3 regions of the Erwinia rhapontici genome follow, and region 1 is predicted to be linked to each of the others. Evidence: predicted binding sites of a transcription regulator. Region 1 holds the regulator's gene; each other region holds the start of a gene.

Region 1 (6,742 bases):
GTATCGAGCCCACCATGCTGCTTCTGATCGACAACTACGACTCCTTCACCTGGAACCTCTACCAGTATTTTTCTGAGCTGGGCGCCGAGGTATGCGTGTACCGCAATGATGAGATTACGCTGGCTGAGATTGACGCGCTGGCGCCGGGACATCTGGTAATCTCTCCGGGCCCCTGTACACCGAATGAAGCCGGGATCTCTCTTGAGGCTATCCGTTACTTTTCTGGAAAGTTGCCTATCCTTGGCGTTTGTCTGGGACACCAGGCGATCGCACAGGCCTTTGGCGCCCGCGTGGTGCGCGCACGCAAGGTTATGCACGGCAAAACATCAGCGATTGAACATCGTGATGGCGGCGTGTTTGAAGGGCTGAATCATCCCCTCACGGTGACCCGCTATCATTCATTGATTGTTGAAAGCGGCAGTCTGCCTGCTGAGTTTGAAGTGACCGCCTGGACCGTGGATGAGAATGGTCAGCCTGATGAGATCATGGGCTTCCGCCACCGCACGTTATCGCTGGAAGGGGTGCAGTTTCATCCGGAAAGCATCCTCAGCGAGCAGGGGCATCAACTGCTGGATAATTTCCTCAAACGCTGATTAACGTTTGCCTTTTAGTGACTTTTTATGCATATTTTATGACTATATTTTCACATCCCTGAAAAGACTAAATGGTGAGGTAGTGAATGGCGGCGGAAAAATTAGCGGTAACACGTGCAACGTTCGATGAGGTGATTTTGCCTGTTTATGCACCAGCACAGTTTGTGCCGGTGAAAGGGAAAGGCAGCCGCGTTTGGGATCAGCAGGGTAAAGAGTACATTGATTTCTCTGGCGGCATTGCGGTCACCGCGCTTGGGCATTGCCATCCGGCGCTGGTAGAGGCATTAAAAACTCAGGGCGAAACCCTGTGGCACACCAGCAACGTCTTTACTAACGAACCTGCCCTGCGTCTGGCGACCAAACTGATCAACGCGACCTTTGCCGAGCGAGTGTTCTTTGCTAACTCCGGTGCTGAAGCAAACGAAGCGGCGTTTAAGCTGGCGCGTTACTACGCCACCAAACGTCACAGTCCGTTCAAAAGTAAAATCATTGCCTTCCATAACGCCTTCCACGGTCGCACGCTGTTTACGGTGTCCGTTGGCGGCCAGCCGAAGTATTCCGATGGCTTCGGGCCAAAACCTGCCGATATCGTCCACGTCCCGTTTAACGACCTGGCCGCAGTAAAAGCGGTGATTGACGATCATACCTGCGCCATTGTGGTCGAGCCGATTCAGGGAGAAGGGGGTGTGATGCCCGCGACGCCAGAGTTTATGCAGGGGCTGCGCCAGCTCTGTGATGAACATAATGCGCTGCTGGTTCTGGATGAAGTACAAAGCGGCATGGGCCGCAGCGGTAAACTGTTTGCGTATGAGCATTATGGTGTGCAGCCGGATATTCTCACCACAGCCAAAGCGCTGGGCGGTGGTTTCCCGGTCAGTGCCATGTTAACGACTAACGACATTGCATCGGTTATGGCGCCTGGCGTGCATGGCACCACCTATGGCGGTAATCCGCTGGCCTGTGCGGTGGCTGAAGCTGCACTGGATATCATCAATACGCCAGAGGTGCTGGAAGGTGTGGAAGAGCGCCGTCAGCTGTTTGTTGATGCGCTTCAGGCGCTGGATGCCCGTTTCGATCTGTTCAGCGATATCCGTGGCAAAGGCCTGCTGATTGGCGCGGAGCTGAAATCACAGCATGCTGGACGTGCGCGCGATATTCTTAACGCCGCAGCAGAAGCCGGTGTGATGGTGTTGGTTGCCGGAACTGACGTGATGCGTTTTGCGCCTTCGCTGGTCATTGAGCCAACGGATATCGCCGAAGGCATGGCGCGTTTCGCCACGGCTGTTGAGAAAGTCCTGGGCTGATTGCCGTGGGCGGGGCATGCCCCGCCCCTACGTTGTTTCGTCGATGTCAGGCATATCCCAGACCAACGTCGGCATGCCGCTAATTCGTCGATGTCAGGCATATCCCAGACCAACGTCGGCATGCCGCTAATTCGTCGATGTCAGGCATATCCCAGACCAACGTCGGCATGCCGCTAATTCGTCGATGTCAGGCATATCCCAGACCAACGTCGGCATGCCGCTAATTCGTCGATGTCAGGCATATCCCAGACCAGCGTCGGCATGCCGCTAATTCGTAGGGGTCAGGCATATCCTAGGCCAACGTCGGCATGCCGCTAATTCGTAGGGGTCAGGCATGCCTGACCCGCGATCATGACGATTTCCTCAAGCGCCGGGACAGCCAGCGGCCATGATGTGGGCGCTGGCTCCAGGTCAGCGACGAAATGGTGTGCATTACGCTGAGGTGGCCAAGAATACGCTTCACGTGTCGCTCCATAATGGTCACCGGCCCCTGATGGAAGTCCTCGGGAGCATCCAGTACATTGCTGCCTGAATCCGGTCCGTCATACTCCAGACGCTGCTGACAGCGTTGCAGGGCAATTTCGCAGGATTGCAAATAGCGCTCTGCCAGCGTCGGCGTTAGCATCGTATGCTCCCGCGCCAGAATGGTCATGGCGTTGATATGCTCAACAATAAACTGGCTGTGCGTGACCCACAGCTGCATATCGGCCAGGTAGCGTGAATTAAAGCCCGGTTCCTGCATCGCCTGATGCAGTGAGTTAAACAGCGCATTATGCGCCTGATTCACCCGCATACGCTGGTATGCCAGTTTCTCCGCATCCTGTTCGCTGCCCAGCAGCTTCTGCAATGCCTCCTGATAGGTCTCCAGCGCATCGTGCGCATTCTGACGCATCAATCCACTCTGCCACTGTGGCCATAGCCAAATCATGCCGCCGAAGGCAATCAGACAGCCCATTAGTGTATCCATTAAGCGCGGCAGCAGGAACTGCGCTCCGTTCAGCGACAGCAGTTGCAATGTATACACCGCGGTGACCGTGAATCCTACGGTTGCCCAGCCGTAAAACTTGCGGATAAACAGATAGCTCACCAGGGTAATCAGTAGCATCACCAGCAGCACCCAGGATTCCGGGGCATGTAAACCGAGCGTGGCAGCGGCAATGGCCAACCCGGCCAGCGTTCCCAGCGCCCTGTGCTGGATACGTACCCGAGTAGCGCTGTAACCGTTGAGGCTGACAAACATCACCGTCATCAGTATCCAGTAAGGCTTCGGCAGATTGAAGAACAGGGCCAGTGAACTGGCGAAGGTCAGCATGACTGCATAGCGTGCGGCGGTGCGCAGGGCAGAGGATTTCAGCGACAGATAACTCTTCAACGCAGGAAACAGCGGCAGGCGGCGCTGGCGGTCCGCCATCAGGTCGCGACGGTACAACGGGTGCTGGGTGCGTAGCACGCGGGCGATACGGCTGAAGTGATAATAGCAAAAGTTGCCAACCGGATTATCGGGGTGCTGACGGGATATTTTTTCCAGTGCCTGAAGCGGTTTTTCCATCGTGAAACGTTCAGGGAAGCGGTGATAGAGGATATCGTCAGCCAGTACCCGCAGGCGTGTGGCAATGGTCTGCGCATTCCAGCGGATCACCGCCTCGGCGTGGCTCTGCTCTACCAGCTTCTGTACTTCCTCGGGCTGATGCAGGCTGACGGCGATATGTTCCTGTAGATCGAGGGCGACCTGAAATGCGCGCGTCAGTCGCTGATAATGGTCGCGATTGGCGGCCAGCATATGCATTTGCTGGTAACAGGTGTTAATCAGATCGACGGCTTTCTGTTGGCGGACCAACAGGGGAGGCAGGGCGGTTTGGGGATCGGTCAACTGGGTTAGCAGACTGTATTTCGCTTCGCAGTAATCAGCCAGTTCATGATAGAGCAGACTGAGGGTTTCGCGCATCGGCTGCTCTTTCCACAGCCAGAACCAGAACCAGTTAAACGCGCCATACCAGACGGTACCGAGAATGAACAATAGCGGCGGCTGCCACATGGGCATGCGTCCGGCCAGACTGAGGGTGAAAATGGCGGCAATCAGCGATGCCGGTAGCAGACGACCGTGCAGCGGACTGATTTCACCGGTGACACCAAGCAGCAGTGACATGACCAGCAGGATCACGGGCAGTGGCACCTCTTCTGCCCCGGCGTACTGAATCAAAAAGCTACTGAAAGCAAACAGGCAACCGCCTACGATCAGACGTTTGAAGAAGCGTTTGTGTGGAGTATCAAGACCGGCATTGTTACAACAGGCGGGGACTAATGAGAACAGCAGGCCGTTTTGCAGGTTGCCGAGCATCCAGCCGATCGCCACGGGTAAACACAGCACCAGTGTTTGCCTGAGTGCGTAGTTAACTTCGGGGTGATAGATAATTCTCCGCCACATGAGCCACACCAAATAAAAACGGCGCGACTGGGCGTCGCGCCGTGGGTTCAGAGCCGGTTAACGTGTTCCGTAAACAACAATGGTTTTACCATGTGCTGAGATCAGGTTTTGATCTTCCAGCATTTTTAGAATACGACCCACCGTTTCGCGGGAGCAGCCGACGATCTGGCCGATCTCCTGACGGGTGATTTTGATCTGCATCCCATCCGGGTGCGTCATGGCATCCGGTTGTTTCGCCAGATTCAACAACGTTTGGGCAATGCGTCCGGTCACATCAAGGAAAGCTAAATTACCCACTTTCTCTGATGTGACTTGCAGGCGACGCGCCATCTGTGAAGACAGGCGCATCAGGATGTCAGGATTCACCTGAATCAACTGACGGAATTTTTTGTAGGAAATTTCAGCCACTTCACAGGCTGTTTTCGCACGTACCCATGCACTGCGCTCCTGACCTTCTTCAAAGAGGCCCAGCTCGCCAATGAAGTCGCCCTGATTGAGGTAGGAGAGGATCATCTCTTTGCCTTCTTCATCCTTGATTAACACCGCTACTGATCCTTTAACGATGTAATAGAGGGTTTCCGCCTTCTCACCCTGATGAATCAGAGTGCTTTTGGATGGATATTTGTGAATATGGCAATGTGACAGGAACCATTCGAGTGTAGGGTCTGTTTGCGGTTTGCCGAGAACCATTCGCTGTTATCCTCTGTTGTAATCGTGCCTAAATATACCCTGTATTCGGCGTGCTGCAGATGCGTTGCCGCTGGCCTGAAGCGCGAAATATTTTTGGGTATCAGGGGATGTATCCCTGCCAGGCGTTGAAATATTCAAGCGTTCCCATAGGGAAATTATACGGGCCTCTGTTAAGAGCATGGCTCGTGCTGTCGTCCCGTTTTTACCGTGCATTGTTATGCCAGTAAAATATTGCAGCTTCGTTTGTAGCACAGCTTTACAAGACTGTCTTCTGTTGTCTCGCTTCAGCATAGTTCGAAAAAGGCAACGTTGCCGTTTTTGTGAGTGCAGCGTACTCTGCGGTAACTGAATCAATGAGAGGATTTTGTGATGCAAGCACGAGTTAAGTGGGTTGAAGGGATGACGTTTTTGGGAGAATCCTCATCCGGCCATCAGATTTTGATGGATGGCACCGCGGGGGATAAAGCACCCAGCCCGATGGAGATGGTGCTGATGGCTGCCGGGGGATGCAGTGCGATTGATGTGGTGTCTATACTGCAGAAAGGCCGTCACGATGTCGCCGACTGTGAAGTTAAATTGACCTCGGAACGTCGTGAAGAGGCACCGCGTATTTTCACCCATATTAACCTGCACTTTATTGTCAGCGGCAAGGCGTTAACGGATAAAGCCGTTTCACGTGCGGTCGACCTCTCTGCGGAGAAATACTGCTCGGTGGCGATTATGCTGGGGAGCGCGGTGAAAATGACGCACAGCTATGAAGTGACAGATCTGACCTGAAGCTGGTTTCTTATGGGTAACGATGTTCGTTGTCGTTACCCACAGCTGACAGAACGTAGCGTACACATCCTGCTATTCCTCTCTCTACCCGCATTTCACGCCACGGCAGGCGAATAACATCAGCGGTATATTTCCCTCGTTCTACATTCCTTTCTTAATTTGCTGCAGGCTGGCGAAACAACAGCTGAATGTCCGGCGTTTGCCCATGATTCTCTGTTGCTGCCTGGTCTGCCGTTGTCAGATTTAATTAACCAGGAGTCATGATGACTATCGAGACGCTGATTCAGGATGTCACACCAAAGGTGCTGCAATGGCGGCGGCATATTCACGCGAATGCCGAACTCTCTTTCCACGAGCATGGCACCGCAGACTATGTTGCCGCTGAACTGGCAAAGTTTGGCCCATTAACACTTAGTCGCCCGACGCCAAATAGCGTACTGGCTGAACTTGAGGGGCCGCGTAGTGGTGACTGCATTGCCCTGAGGGCCGATATGGATGCGCTGCCTATTGAGGAGTTGAACAGTGAACCTTTCACTTCGCGCAATCGCGGTGTGATGCATGCCTGCGGGCATGATGCGCATACGGCAATGCTGATGGGGGCGGCATGGGTGTTGTGCCAGCAGCAGAGTAAGCTTGCCGGCAAAGTGCGCTTTATTTTCCAGCATGCGGAAGAAGTGCCGCCAGGCGGGGCCAGCGAGCTGATTAAGCTGGGCGTATTGAATGGTGTATCAATGATCTTCGGTCTGCATGTTTTCCCGGGACTGTCTACCGGCCAGGTGGCTGTGAAAGAGGGCGTCTTCAGCGCTGCCAGCGATAACTTCGACCTGACCCTGCAGGGAAAAGGCGCCCACGCAGCGATGCCGCAGGAGAGTATCGACCCGGTGACGCTGGGCGCAGGAGTGGTGCAGGCACTTCAGCAGATTGTCTCACGTCGTCTTGACCCTAACGAAGGT
Region 2 (6,742 bases), 490 kb from region 1:
TATTTAGAAGACGAGTAAGTCTGGCCCCCAAACGGTCATACTGAATTAACGAATCCCTTCCGGGTCGGGCTAACGACGCGGTGGGGATTTTTTTCATCTTTTGTTTGTCAGTCAGAAAGGAGTTGCTATGAATAACACCCTGGGTAACCAGTACGATAACTCGCTGGTTTCTAACGCCTTCGGTTTTATGCGTTTTCCGGTCAATTTTCAGCCTTACGACAGTGATGCCGAGTGGGTGATTACCGGTATTCCGTTTGATGCAGCCACCTCCGGTCGTCCGGGAAGCCGTCTTGGTCCAGGCGCTATTCGTCAGATTTCCACCAATCTGGCCTGGGAAGGTTGCCGCTGGCCGTGGGAGTTCGACCTGCGTCAGCGCCTGAATGTGATTGACTGCGGTGATCTGGTTTACGCCTTCGGGGATTCTCAGGATCTGAGCGACAAATTGCAGGCACATGCGGAAAAGTTGCTGGCTAACGGCAAACGTATGCTGACGTTCGGCGGCGACCATTACATCACGCTGCCACTGCTGCGCGCGCATGCCAAAACATTCGGTAAGATGGCGCTGGTCCATTTTGATGCGCACACCGACACCTATTCTAACGGCCCGACGTTTGACCACGGCACCATGTTCTATACGGCGCCGAAAGAAGGGCTGATCTCACCTGAGCATTCCGTACAGATCGGCATTCGTACCGAGTTTGATAAGTCTCTGGGCTTTAATGTGCTGGATGCTGCTCAGGTCAACGATCGCAGCGTGGATGATATTCTGGCGCAGGTGAAAGCGATTGTCGGCGATCTGCCCATCTATCTGACGTTTGATATCGACTGCCTGGACCCGGCTCATGCTCCAGGCACCGGAACGCCGGTGATTGGCGGCCTGACCAGCGATAAGGCCAGCAAGCTGGTGCGCGGTTTACAGGGAATGAATATCGTCGGTATGGATCTGGTGGAAGTGGCACCGGGTTACGATCAGTCCGATATCACGGCGCTGGCGGCTGCCAGTCTGGCGCTGGATATGCTGCACGTACAGGCAGCGAATAAAGGGTAGTTTCCTGTGAGAAGGGCTGACCGCAACAGAAGGTCAGCCCCTGGGTTTGCCAGGGCAATCTTTTTTAGGTCGCCCCGTGCTGATTATTTACCAGCCGCAATACGCTGTTTGATGTGGTCTGCGCGCGCCTGGGAAGCCGGGTGCGAATCAAACATGCTGCTTTCGTGAGTCCCTTCCATCTTCGCTAACTTCTCAAAGCTGGTCACCAGGCCCTGTGGGTTGATGTTGCGCTTTTTCAGCAGATCGAATGAGTAGTCATCCGCCTGGGACTCCTGGCTCTGGGAGAACTGCGCATTCACCAGTTTCTCGCCCAGTGCACCTAGCTGAGACTGTGACAGCGATGCGGCAACGCCCCCCGCAGAAGCTGCGGCAGTACGTGCAGCAGTCGTGGCATAGGCCAACTGCATCGCTTTACGTGAGTGACCCAGCGCTACGTGGCCCATTTCATGGCCCAGCACGCCTTCGACTTCGTTATCGGTCATCAGGTCCATCAGGCCGCTGTAAACGCGGATACAGCCATTGGCCATCGCCCAGGCGTTGACGTCTTTGGTCAGATAAACTTTATAGTTTGCCGGGGTACCGTTGATATTGTCGCCCAGTGCCGCTGAGATTTTGCTCAGGCGTTTAGCATAAGTGCTGCTGGCAGGGGCGATCTGCGCTTCGCTGTCCATCTGCTGACAGGATTTATCGCTTAACTCTTTGACCTGTGCATCGCTCAGTGTGGCAGCCTGGTAGGCTTGTGCACCGGACTGCATCAGCGTGTTAGCATCAAAATTCTGACAGCCAGAGAGGGTCGTGGCCAGTGCCAGTGCAGCGAAAGAAATACGTTTCTTCATTCCAGTTCATCCATTTAGGTAACAAGGTAGGAAAATCATTAAGTTGAAAAAAAACGTCGGGAAAAAAAAGCCGACGGAAGAGGTGTTATAGCGCGTGTAAAGGCGATTGCCTAGTCGCCATGCTCTCAAACTGCAACTTCTGTGATTATTTTTACATCCTGCGGCATGTACATGTTACCCGTATTTCATGTACATTGATGGTCGACTTTCCTTCGGCTTTGCCTGATAACTCATTCATTACAATAGGTTAAGGACGGCGAAGCGTTAAATCCGACCTGGAGTAGAAAATGTCTTCTCGTAAAGAGCTTGCCAACGCCATTCGCGCATTAAGTATGGATGCGGTGCAAAAAGCCAAATCCGGCCACCCGGGTGCCCCAATGGGTATGGCCGATATTGCCGAAGTCCTGTGGCGTGACTTCCTGAATCACAACCCTACAAACCCTCTGTGGGCAGACCGCGACCGCTTCGTGCTGTCTAATGGTCACGGCTCTATGCTGATCTACAGCCTGTTGCACCTCAGCGGTTATGACCTGCCAATCGGTGAACTGGCTAACTTCCGTCAGCTGCACTCCAAAACCCCAGGCCACCCTGAATACGGCTATACCGCTGGTGTGGAAACCACCACCGGTCCATTGGGCCAGGGTATTGCGAACGCAGTAGGTATGGCGATTGCTGAACGTACACTGTCAGCGCAGTTCAACCGTCCAGGCCATGATGTGGTTGACCATAACACCTACGTGTTCCTGGGCGACGGCTGCATGATGGAAGGTATCTCCCACGAAGTGTGCTCACTGGCGGGAACACTGAAGTTGGGCAAACTGGTGGCGTTCTATGACGACAACGGTATCTCCATTGACGGCCACATCGAAGGCTGGTTCACCGATGATACGGCGAAACGCTTCGAGTCTTACGGCTGGCACGTTGTGCGTGGTGTCGATGGCCACGACGCTGACGCCATCAAGAAAGCGGTTGAAGAAGCGAAAGCGGTTAGCGATAAGCCTTCACTGCTGATGTGCAAAACGGTCATCGGTTTCGGTTCACCGAACAAAGCCGGTACGCATGATTCCCACGGCGCACCGCTGGGTGATGATGAAATTGCACTGACCCGTAAGCAGCTGGGCTGGAACCATGCGCCGTTTGAAATTCCTTCAGACATCTATGCGCAGTGGGATGCTAAAGAAGCCGGCAAGGCGAAAGAAGCCGCATGGAATGAGAAGTTTGCTGCCTATGCGAAAGCCTTCCCTGAACTGGCGGAAGAGTTCAAACGCCGTGTGAACAACGAGCTGCCAGCGAACTGGGCAACCGAGTCGCAGAAATTCGTTGAAGAGCTGCAGGCTAACCCGTCTAAAATCGCCAGCCGTAAAGCGTCACAGAATGCCATCGAAGCCTTTGGTAAACTGCTGCCGGAATACCTGGGCGGCTCCGCTGACCTGGCACCAAGCAACCTGACAATGTGGTCTGGTTCTAAGCCAATCAACGAAGATGCTGCAGGCAACTACATCCATTACGGCGTGCGCGAATTCGGTATGACCGCGATTGCCAATGGTATCACTCTGCACGGTGGTTTCCTGCCGTACACGGCCACCTTCCTGATGTTCGTTGAATATGCCCGTAATGCGGCGCGTATGGCGGCACTGATGAAGATCCGCCAGGTGATGGTCTACACCCATGATTCTATCGGTCTGGGCGAAGACGGCCCGACTCACCAGCCGGTTGAGCAGATCGCCAGCCTGCGTGTCACGCCGAACATGAGCCTGTGGCGTCCGTGTGACCAGGTTGAATCAGCGATCGCATGGAAATATGCGATTGAGCGTAACGATGGCCCGACTGCCCTGATCCTGTCACGTCAAAACCTGGCACAGCAGGACCGTACTGCGGAACAGCTGGCAAACGTAGCACGCGGTGCTTACGTGCTGAAGGACTGCGCAGGTACGCCAGAAGTTATCCTGATTGCGACCGGTTCAGAAGTTGAGCTGGCAGTAGGCGCGTATGACAAACTGACGGCTGAAGGCCGTAAGGTGCGCGTTGTGTCTATGCCGTCTACCGATGCTTTCGACAAGCAGGATGCTGCCTACCGTGAAGCTGTGCTGCCGAAAGCAGTCAGCGCCCGCGTGGCGATTGAAGCCGGTATCGCAGATTACTGGTTCAAATACGTTGGTCTGAACGGCGCTATCGTCGGTATGACCAGCTTCGGTGAGTCAGCGCCCGCTGAGAAGCTGTTCGAACTGTTTGGCTTCACCGTGGATAACGTTGTCGCTAAAGCAAAAGGCCTGCTGTAATAAGGTAGCGGGTGAGGCATGACTCACCGCTATGAGGGCCGGGCGTGCCCGGCCCCTACGCAGTCTACCTTGAGGGTCGGGTATGCCTCATCCTTACACAGTTCCCCGTAGGGGTCGGGCATGCCCGGTCCCTACGCAGTTTACCTTGAGGGGCGGGTATGCCTCATCCTTATACAGTTCCCCGTAGGGGTCGGGCATGCCCGACCCTTCTTTATCCCGCCAGAAAAAATTCCAAATTTGTGACGTAGATCGAAAGTTACGCTCCACAATTGATCCGAATCATTCCTATTATTCCTTACTTCTATTATTCTAGCTGAAGCGTTTCAGTACTATGTCGCACAAGGATCACCATTCAGACTGAGCCTTGTTATGATGCAAGAATATCCTGTACAAATCGCGGTGGCTGGCTCAGGCTAATCCTCCGATTTCATCGTGAATTCTGAAGCAGGAGTGATATGACGGTTCGCATTGCCATTAACGGATTTGGTCGTATAGGACGCAACGTGTTGCGTGTACTGTATGAAACCGGTCGCCGTGCTGAGATTACCGTGGTTGCCATCAATGAGCTGGCAGAGGCCGCCGGAATGGCGCATCTGTTAAAGTATGACACCAGCCATGGGCGCTTCGCCTGGGATGTGCGTCAGGAGCGCGAACTGCTCTCCGTTGGCGATGACACGATCCGTTTGCTGCACCATACTGATATTGCGGCGCTGCCGTGGCGCGATCTGAATGTGGATATCGTGCTGGACTGTACCGGGGTTTATGGCAGTCGTGCAGATGGCGAAGCCCATTTGCAGGCGGGAGCCAAAAAGGTCTTGTTCTCACACCCTGGTGGTAACGATCTTGATGCCACAGTGGTCTTTGGCGTGAATGAAAAAGATCTGCTGCCTGAGCATTTGCTGGTGTCGAACGCCTCCTGCACCACGAATTGCATCATCCCTATTATCAAGCTGTTGGATGATGCGTGGGGTATTGAGTCGGGTACGGTGACAACCATCCATTCTGCCATGCATGACCAGCAGGTGATTGATGCTTATCACCCGGATTTACGCCGTACACGTGCGGCCAGTCAGTCGATTATTCCTGTCGACACCCGCCTGGCTGCCGGGATTACGCGTTTCTTCCCAAAATTTAACGATCGTTTTGAAGCGATTGCTGTGCGTGTTCCCACCATCAACGTGACGGCCATTGACCTCAGCGTCAGTGTGCGGGATCCCGTCAGCGCCTGCGAGGTTAACGCCCTGCTGCAAAGTGCGTCAGAAGGGGCATTTAGTGGTATAGTTGACTACACGGAATTGCCGTTAGTCTCCATTGATTTTAACCATGATCCGCACAGTGCTATTGTCGACGGCACCCAAACGCGGGTCAGTGGTCAGCACCTTATCAAGACGTTAGTCTGGTGCGATAACGAATGGGGCTTCGCTAATCGTATGATCGATACGACGTTAGCGATGGCCGCCAGCGGTTTCAGGTAAGGCGCGTACAGCGTCTGTAAAACTTTGAGAATCAACGAGAGGGTTCACCATGTCTGTAATTAAGATGACCGATCTGGATCTGGCTGGTAAACGTGTTCTGATCCGTGCGGATCTGAACGTGCCAGTAAAAGAAGGGAAAGTGACGTCTGATGCACGTATTCGCGCTTCTCTGCCGACCATTGAGGCGGCACTGAAGCAAGGCGCAAAAGTGATGGTCACCTCGCACCTGGGTCGCCCGACCGAAGGTGAATACAACGAAGAGTTTTCTCTGCTGCCGGTAGTGAACTACCTGAAAGACAAGTTGGGTGCAGATAACGTTTCCCTGGCAAAAGATTACCTGGACGGTGTTGAACTGACCGCGGGTAAACTGGTTGTTCTGGAAAACGTGCGCTTTAACAAAGGCGAGAAAAAAGACGACGAAACCCTCTCTAAAAAATATGCTGCCCTGTGCGACATCTTCGTGATGGATGCTTTCGGTACTGCTCACCGTGCTCAGGCGTCTACCCATGGCGTGGGCAAATTTGCACCAATCGCCTGTGCGGGTCCGCTGCTGTCAGGTGAACTGGAAGCGCTGGGCAAAGCCCTGAAAACCCCGGCACGCCCAATGGTTGCCGTGGTTGGTGGTTCTAAAGTGTCTACCAAATTCGATGTGCTTAACTCGCTGGTGAACATTGCAGACACCGTGATTGTGGGTGGGGGTATCGCGAACACCTTCGTGGCTATCGACAACAACGTGGGTAAATCTCTGTACGAACCTGATTTCGTGGCTGCCGCTAAGAAACTGCGCGACGAATACAAAATTCCGGTGCCAACTGACTCTCGCGTAGGCACGGAATTCTCTGAAACTGCACCTTCTACCGTGAAGAAAGTGTCTGAAGTTCAGGACAACGAAGAGATCATGGACTTTGGTGACGAAACCGCACTGGCAATGGCTAAGTTGTTGAAAGAAGCCAAAACTATTCTGTGGAACGGCCCGGTAGGCGTGTTCGAATTCCCGAACTTCCGCAAAGGCACCGAAATTATCGCGAACGCGATTGCAGACAGTGACGCATTCTCCATTGCCGGCGGCGGTGATACGCTGGCCGCTATCGACCTGTTTGGTAT
Region 3 (6,742 bases), 1.1 Mb from region 1:
GGGCAGCAGTTCGATTTTCTCAACATTGCCCATATCGCGTGTGAACTCACCCAGACGATGAGCCGATTCATCATCATCAGAATAGCCTGGCACAACAACATAGCGGATCCAGGTGCGAATGTTACGCTTGGACAGATAACGAGCAAAATCGAGTGTGCGGTGGTTGGATACGCCGACCAGAATCTGGTGGACATCATCATTGATCTGCTTAAGGTCGAGCATCACCAGATCGGTAACGTCAAGCAGTTCGTCAATCACCGGGTCATAGCGGCGAACAAAACCGTTAGTATCCAGGCAGGTATTAATCCCTTCAGCTTTACAGGCACGGAACCAGTCACGTACGAATTCGGCTTGCAGGATAGCTTCCCCGCCTGACGCGGTAACACCACCGCCAGAAGCATTCATGAAGTGGCGATATGACACCACGTCTTTCATCAGTTCTTCTACGGTGATTTCTTTGCCGCCGTGCGTATCCCAGGTATCACGGTTATGGCAATACAGGCAGCGCATCAGGCAGCCCTGGAAGAAGGTGATAAAACGGATGCCGGGGCCGTCAACGGTCCCGCAGGATTCAAAAGAGTGGATGCGACCGAGTACTGACATTGCGATGAATTCTCCACGGTGACACAGTCTTTAGCTGTGTTAAGTCTGTTTTGGCAGGCGTCCGTATCAGGCGACTGACAAAACCGGCTGGAGGTGAGCAGGCCCCCTTACGGGAGCCTGTATAGAGCGCAGCGACTTACATAGACTGTGTAAAGGTACGTGTAATCACGTCCTGCTGCTGCTCTTTAGTCAGTGAGTTGAAGCGTACTGCATAGCCTGATACGCGAATGGTGAGCTGCGGGTATTTTTCCGGGTTCTCCATTGCTTCTAGTAGCATTTCACGGTTCATCACATTGACGTTCAAGTGTTGACCACCTTCGATGCTGGCTTCGTGATGGAAGTAACCATCCATCAGACCCGCAAGGTTGGTTTTGCGTACGTCGTCATTTTTGCCCAGTGCGTTTGGCACGATGGAGAAGGTGTAAGAGATACCATCTTTCGCGTAAGCAAACGGCAGTTTTGCAACCGAGGTAAGAGAGGCAACCGCACCTTTCTGATCGCGACCATGCATTGGGTTTGCACCTGGCCCGAATGGTGCGCCAGCACGACGTCCGTCCGGGGTATTACCCGTTTTCTTACCATACACCACGTTAGAGGTAATGGTCAGTACGGATTGAGTTGGCACTGCATTACGGTAGGTTTGCAGTTTCTGAATTTTCTTCATGAAACGTTCAACCAGGTCGCAGGCAATGTCATCCACACGTGAATCGTTGTTACCAAACTGCGGGTATTCACCTTCGATTTTGAAGTCTACAGCCAGACCATCTTCATCACGAATGGTGGATACTTTGGCGTATTTGATAGCAGACAGGGAGTCAGCCGCAACGGACAGACCTGCGATACCGCAAGCCATAGTACGGTAAACATCACGGTCATGCAGTGCCATCAGTGACGCTTCATAGCTGTATTTATCGTGCATATAGTGGATAACATTCAGCGCAGTGACGTACTGTTTTGCCAGCCAGTCCATAAAGTGATCCATACGGTTCATCACTTTATCGTAGTCCAGCACTTCATCCATCATTGGCGCTTCTTTTGGGCCAACCTGCATTTTCATTTTTTCATCCACGCCGCCGTTAATGGCATACAGCATGGTTTTCGCCAGGTTGGCACGTGCACCGAAGAACTGCATTTGTTTGCCGACGATCATCGGGCTTACGCAGCAGGCAATAGCGTAATCATCATTGTCAAAATCAGGGCGCATCAGATCATCATTCTCATACTGCAGAGAAGAGGTATCGATGGACACTTTTGCCGCGTATTTTTTGAAGTTCAGTGGCAGTTTTTCAGACCACAGAATGGTCATGTTTGGTTCCGGTGAAGGACCCATGGTGTAAAGGGTATTCAGGAAACGGAAGGTGTTTTTAGTCACCATGGTACGGCCGTCAACGCCCATACCTGCCAGTGATTCTGTCGCCCAGATTGGGTCACCTGAGAACAGTTCATCGTATTCAGGAGTACGCAGGAAGCGTACCATACGCAGCTTCATCACCAGGTGGTCGATCAGTTCCTGTGCTTCCAACTCGTTAATCACGCCTGCTTTCAGGTCGCGTTCAAAGTAGATATCCAGGAAGGTCGATACGCGACCAAAGGACATCGCTGCACCGTTCTGGGATTTCACCGCAGCAAGGTAACCGAAGTAGGTCCACTGTACCGCTTCTTTTGCATTGGTAGCCGGACCAGAGATATCACAGCCATATTTTGCTGCCATCTCTTTAATCTGCTGGAGTGCGTGATGCTGGTCGGCAATTTCTTCGCGCAGGCGAATTGTCGCTTCCAGGTTAACACCGTTTTCCATATCGCTCTGCAGTGAGGTGAACTGAGCGAATTTATCTTTCATCAATGCATCGATACCGTACAGCGCTACACGGCGGTAGTCACCAATGATACGGCCACGACCGTATGCGTCAGGCAGACCCGTCAGCACACCTGATTTACGGCAGCGCATAATATCTGGAGTGTAGACATCGAATACACCCTGGTTATGGGTTTTACGGTATTCGGTGAAGATTTTTTTCACGGTAGGATCAAGTTCGCGGCCATACACTTTGCACGAACCTTCAACCATTTTAATTCCGCCGAAAGGGATCAGCGCGCGTTTCAGTGGAGCTTCTGTCTGCAGACCAACGATTTTTTCCAGGCTTTTATTGATATAGCCCGCATCATGAGAGGTAATGGTTGATGGCAGGTCGGTATCAAAGTCAACCGGTGCATGAGTGCGGTTTTCTTGTTTGATGCCTTCCATCACTTTGTCCCACAGGGCAGTTGTTGCCTCAGTGGCACCGGCCAGGAACGCTTCGTCGCCTTCATACGGTGTGTAGTTTTTCTGGATGAAGTCACGGACGTTAACGCTGGTCTGCCATTCGCCCTGTGCAAAGCTTTCCCAGGCTGTCGCCATTTTTTGATTAAGCTCGGTCATTTGATACCTACCTTATAACGTGAAGTTCGTTGTACGTTCCCGCCGTGTGACATCACACCGACGGTTGCAAAATTCTGTTAGTGGGTGAATCAGTGATGATCGCCATCACGCAGATAAATTACCCAGTAAGTTAAACCAACAAGCAAACCACCACCGATGATATTGCCCAGGGTAACCGGGATCAGGTTATCGGTAATAAAATGGCCAACGGTGAGGTGCGAAAACTGCTCTGCACTTGCTCCGGTAGCTTGCCAGAATTCGGGAGTCGCAAAGTCTTTAATGATGATCGCCATCGGGACGAGAAACATGTTGGCGATGCTGTGCTCAAATCCACTGGCAACAAACATCGCAACCGGCAGTACCATGGCAAACATTTTATCCATCAGACTACGACCGGAGTAACTCATCCATACTGCCATGCACACCATCAGATTCGCCAAAATGCCAAGGCAGACTGCTTCAGTGAAGGTATGGTGCATTTTGTGGTCAGCGGTTTGCAGGACATTCAGTCCCCAGGCACCGTTGGCCGCCATGTATTGCCCGGCAAACCAAATCAGAGCGACAAATAAGATGGCACCGATAAAGTTACCGACGTAGACGATAATCCAGTTGCGTGCGAGCTGCGCCCAACTGATACGACCGCTGGCTTTAGCAACCACGGTGAGAACAGTGGAAGTAAACAGGTCAGCACCGCAAACCACAACCAACATCAGACCCAGTGAAAAGCAGATACCACCAACCAGTTTTGCCAGCCCCCATGGGACAGCAGCCGTACCCGTTGTCGCAGTAATATAGAAAGCAAAGGCGATGGAAATGAAGACTCCAGCGGTAATTGCCAGAAAAAATGTGGTGAAGGGGTGTTTCGTTGCTTTATAGACACCTGCATCTTCAGCAACTTTCGCCATTTCTGACGGTAATAATAAATCAAAGGGGTTGCCAGCTTTCACACTAACGTCCTCCCAAAAGTAATCAGCGAGGAAAGTCTAACAAAGGAGTATAGGAAAGAATTTGATGTGGATCATATAGGCCCGGCTAATTCGCGGATAAGACCCTATTTTTATCATGGGTTTATTGTTTAAGTTGTTGTTTTTATTCAAATAAAACTTTTTTAATTATTAAAAAAATATTTGAGTCTCAGATGTGTTTCGCGAAAGAGTGGGTGAATAAACGAGAGTAAATATAGCCAGGTTGTAACAATTAAAAAGGTAACAGCCTGCGCTGTTACCTTTTATTAACCTGCAGATAGAGATCGGCTGCGGTGAAATAATCTTGTCTGTTTATAACCCCCTTTAACCGGGTGCTATTTTTATAGTCAATTATTTCCAGTAAAGACGTTTGGCCGCCTGAAGTTTTTCATAAGCCGCCAGCAGAGATTGGTGTGCCGGGAACGCTTTCAGATCGTTATCAACCGCCTGCAAACCATAAAATGGCGCTTCACCACTGATAGCTGCTGAAGCTGTGTCTACGGCTTCCTGCCCATACATACGGACGAATGCCGTATGATACTGCAAAGGGTCGCGACCTTCTTCCTGGCTCAATAACAGCAGTGTTTGCAGGCAGCGATAGTAGTTGGCGCGTTCGGCGCTGAAGATCGACTGATTGAACTCCATGGTCCATTCCGTCCAAATCAATGCCTGTTCCAGATCGCCTGCTGCCAGTGCTAACATCGCCTTAAGTTCACCAATACGCAGTGTGTACCAGCCGTTATCTTTACCCGTTGCAAGGCCCAGCAGTTCGCGTACACGTGTGAAGTCGTCATGGCCGTCTTCATCCAGCTGCTCCAGCAGAGACAGATAGTCTTCTTTTTCCCAGCTGCTTTCCGGCAGGCTGAGTAGTGTATCGCGCAGGTAAGCACCCATGCTGTTGTTCGCCAGCAGCAGGTCTTCTGCCGGGTAGATATCAGACATGCCCGGCACGATGATGCGGCAAGCGTACACATCCAGATGCTCATAGTCCGCGATGTAAACTTCCTGATCTTCTGACTTGAAGATGTCCATCAGTGTCGAGAACTCTTCTTCAGTGCTGCCTTTAAAGCTCCAGTCAACAAACGGATAATCGGCGTCATCCTTAAACATATCCCACGAGATCAGACCGCTGGAATCGATAAAGTGTGTTTCCAGGTTGGCGTGTTCCGCCACTTCTTCATCGTCGAAGGTCGGCGGTGTGAACACATCCAAATCTTTGAGGCCACGACCTTGAAGCAGTTCGGTGACGGTACGCTCAAGCGCTACGCCAAAGTCAGGGTGAGCACCAAAGGAGGCGAAGCACGTGCCATTAGCAGGGTTAAACAGCACCACACAGATAACAGGATATTTACCGCCCAGTGAGGCGTCGTAAGAGAAGATTGGGAAACCTTCTGCTTCCAGCGAGGCGATGGCTTCGACAACGCCCGGATAACGATTTAACACGTCTTGCGGAATGGCTGGCAGGCTGATTGATTCCGCGATAATACGGTTTTTAATATAGCGCTCGAATACCTCTGACAGCCCCTGAACGCGGGCTTCGTTGGCGGTATTACCGGCAGACATACCGTTTGATACATACAGGTTGCCGATAATGTTCATCGGGATGTAAACGGTTTGCTGATCCGACTGACGGGTAAACGGCAGGCCACAGATGCCGCGTGCGGCATTGCCCGACTGCAAGTCAACCAGTTCGCTGGCGCTCACTTCGTTTTCCGGGTCGTAGAATTTACGCAGTCGTGGATCCAGAATGCCTTCTGGCAATTGGTCATCTTCCGGCAGTGGGAACCACTTCTCGTTAGGGTAGTGAACGAAGTCGCCGTTAGCGATCTTCTCGCCTAACCAGAAGTCAGCGAAGAAATAGTTGGTGGACAGGCGTTCAAAGTATTCGCCCAGCGCAGAGGCCAGAGCCGCTTTTTTGCTCGCGCCTTTACCATTGGTAAAACACAGCGGGCAGTCGCGATCGCGGATATGAACTGACCAGACATTCGGGACCGGGTTCAGCCAGGATGCTTCTTCGATGTTGAAGCCAAGATCCTGCAGTTTTTGCTGAAAGCGTGCGATGGAAACTTCCAACGCGGCGTCTTTGCCTGGGATATAAGTTTGAGTCATTTTGCCCACTCGTTATTGATTGTGCGGAAAGCGCGCAATGATACGGGGTTTCCGGCGGAATCGCTATCCGACATCATTAATTTCATGAACGCAAGAATGCCATTTTAGGATGAAAAGATAACGGGTCTGTTTTTCAAACAGGAAAACACCTCACAAAATATCGTCTGCTGTTGCATTTCCCCTACAAGCTGTTGCGGCACAGGCCGGTGAACTGGTCGGTCGACCTGATAAATCATTGCAGCAACGGGGTGGCAATGATAAAACCGATAGAGGAATCAAAACCGATTGATCTGAAAGTGGTGAGGGGAAATGAGTCAGGTTTTCAATTTTAGCTCAGGCCCGGCTATGTTGCCGGTAGAAGTACTTCGTCGCGCTGAACAGGAACTCTGCAACTGGCAGGGTTTAGGAACCTCCGTAATGGAGATCAGCCACCGTAGTAAGGAATTTATTCAGGTCGCGGAAGAGGCTGAAAAAGATTTTCGTGATCTGCTGAAAATCCCCTCCAACTATAAAGTTTTATTCTGCCATGGCGGTGCACGCGCTCAGTTTGCTGCCATCCCGATGAATCTGTTGGGGCAGCATGCTACGGCGGACTATGTTGATGGCGGTTATTGGGCAGCCAGCGCAGTAAAAGAGGCTCAGAAAT

What was found. Region 1 encodes CRP, which controls carbon source genes, mostly activating them, when cyclic AMP is high. Its sites were predicted from a motif close to ATGTGANNNNNNTCACAT; they were not measured.
Region 2: a site for CRP is predicted at 4,401-4,418, ahead of epd (erythrose-4-phosphate dehydrogenase). Genes of this name have one in related genera too.
Region 3: a site for CRP is predicted at 4,029-4,046, ahead of focA (formate transporter FocA). Genes of this name have one in related genera too.

What each region holds. Positions count from the first base shown of each region.
Region 1 covers NZ_CP085627.1:437,767-444,508, forward strand. The annotation lists gene LJN55_RS01860 (aminodeoxychorismate synthase component II) at 15-593, shown strand; gene argD (bifunctional acetylornithine/succinyldiaminopimelate transaminase) at 680-1,897, shown strand; gene LJN55_RS01870 (YccS/YhfK family putative transporter) at 2,247-4,322, opposite strand; gene crp (cAMP-activated global transcriptional regulator CRP) at 4,380-5,012, opposite strand; gene LJN55_RS01880 (OsmC family protein) at 5,382-5,789, shown strand; gene LJN55_RS01885 (amidohydrolase) at 6,050-6,742, shown strand, end outside.
Region 2 covers NZ_CP085627.1:926,313-933,054, forward strand. The annotation lists gene speA (biosynthetic arginine decarboxylase) at 1-18, shown strand, start outside; gene speB (agmatinase) at 128-1,048, shown strand; gene loiP (metalloprotease LoiP) at 1,132-1,884, opposite strand; gene tkt (transketolase) at 2,172-4,163, shown strand; gene epd (erythrose-4-phosphate dehydrogenase) at 4,619-5,638, shown strand; gene pgk (phosphoglycerate kinase) at 5,688-6,742, shown strand, end outside.
Region 3 covers NZ_CP085627.1:1,570,799-1,577,540, forward strand. The annotation lists gene pflA (pyruvate formate lyase 1-activating protein) at 1-603, opposite strand, end outside; gene pflB (formate C-acetyltransferase) at 740-3,022, opposite strand; gene focA (formate transporter FocA) at 3,112-3,969, opposite strand; gene ycaO (30S ribosomal protein S12 methylthiotransferase accessory factor YcaO) at 4,339-6,096, opposite strand; gene serC (3-phosphoserine/phosphohydroxythreonine transaminase) at 6,406-6,742, shown strand, end outside.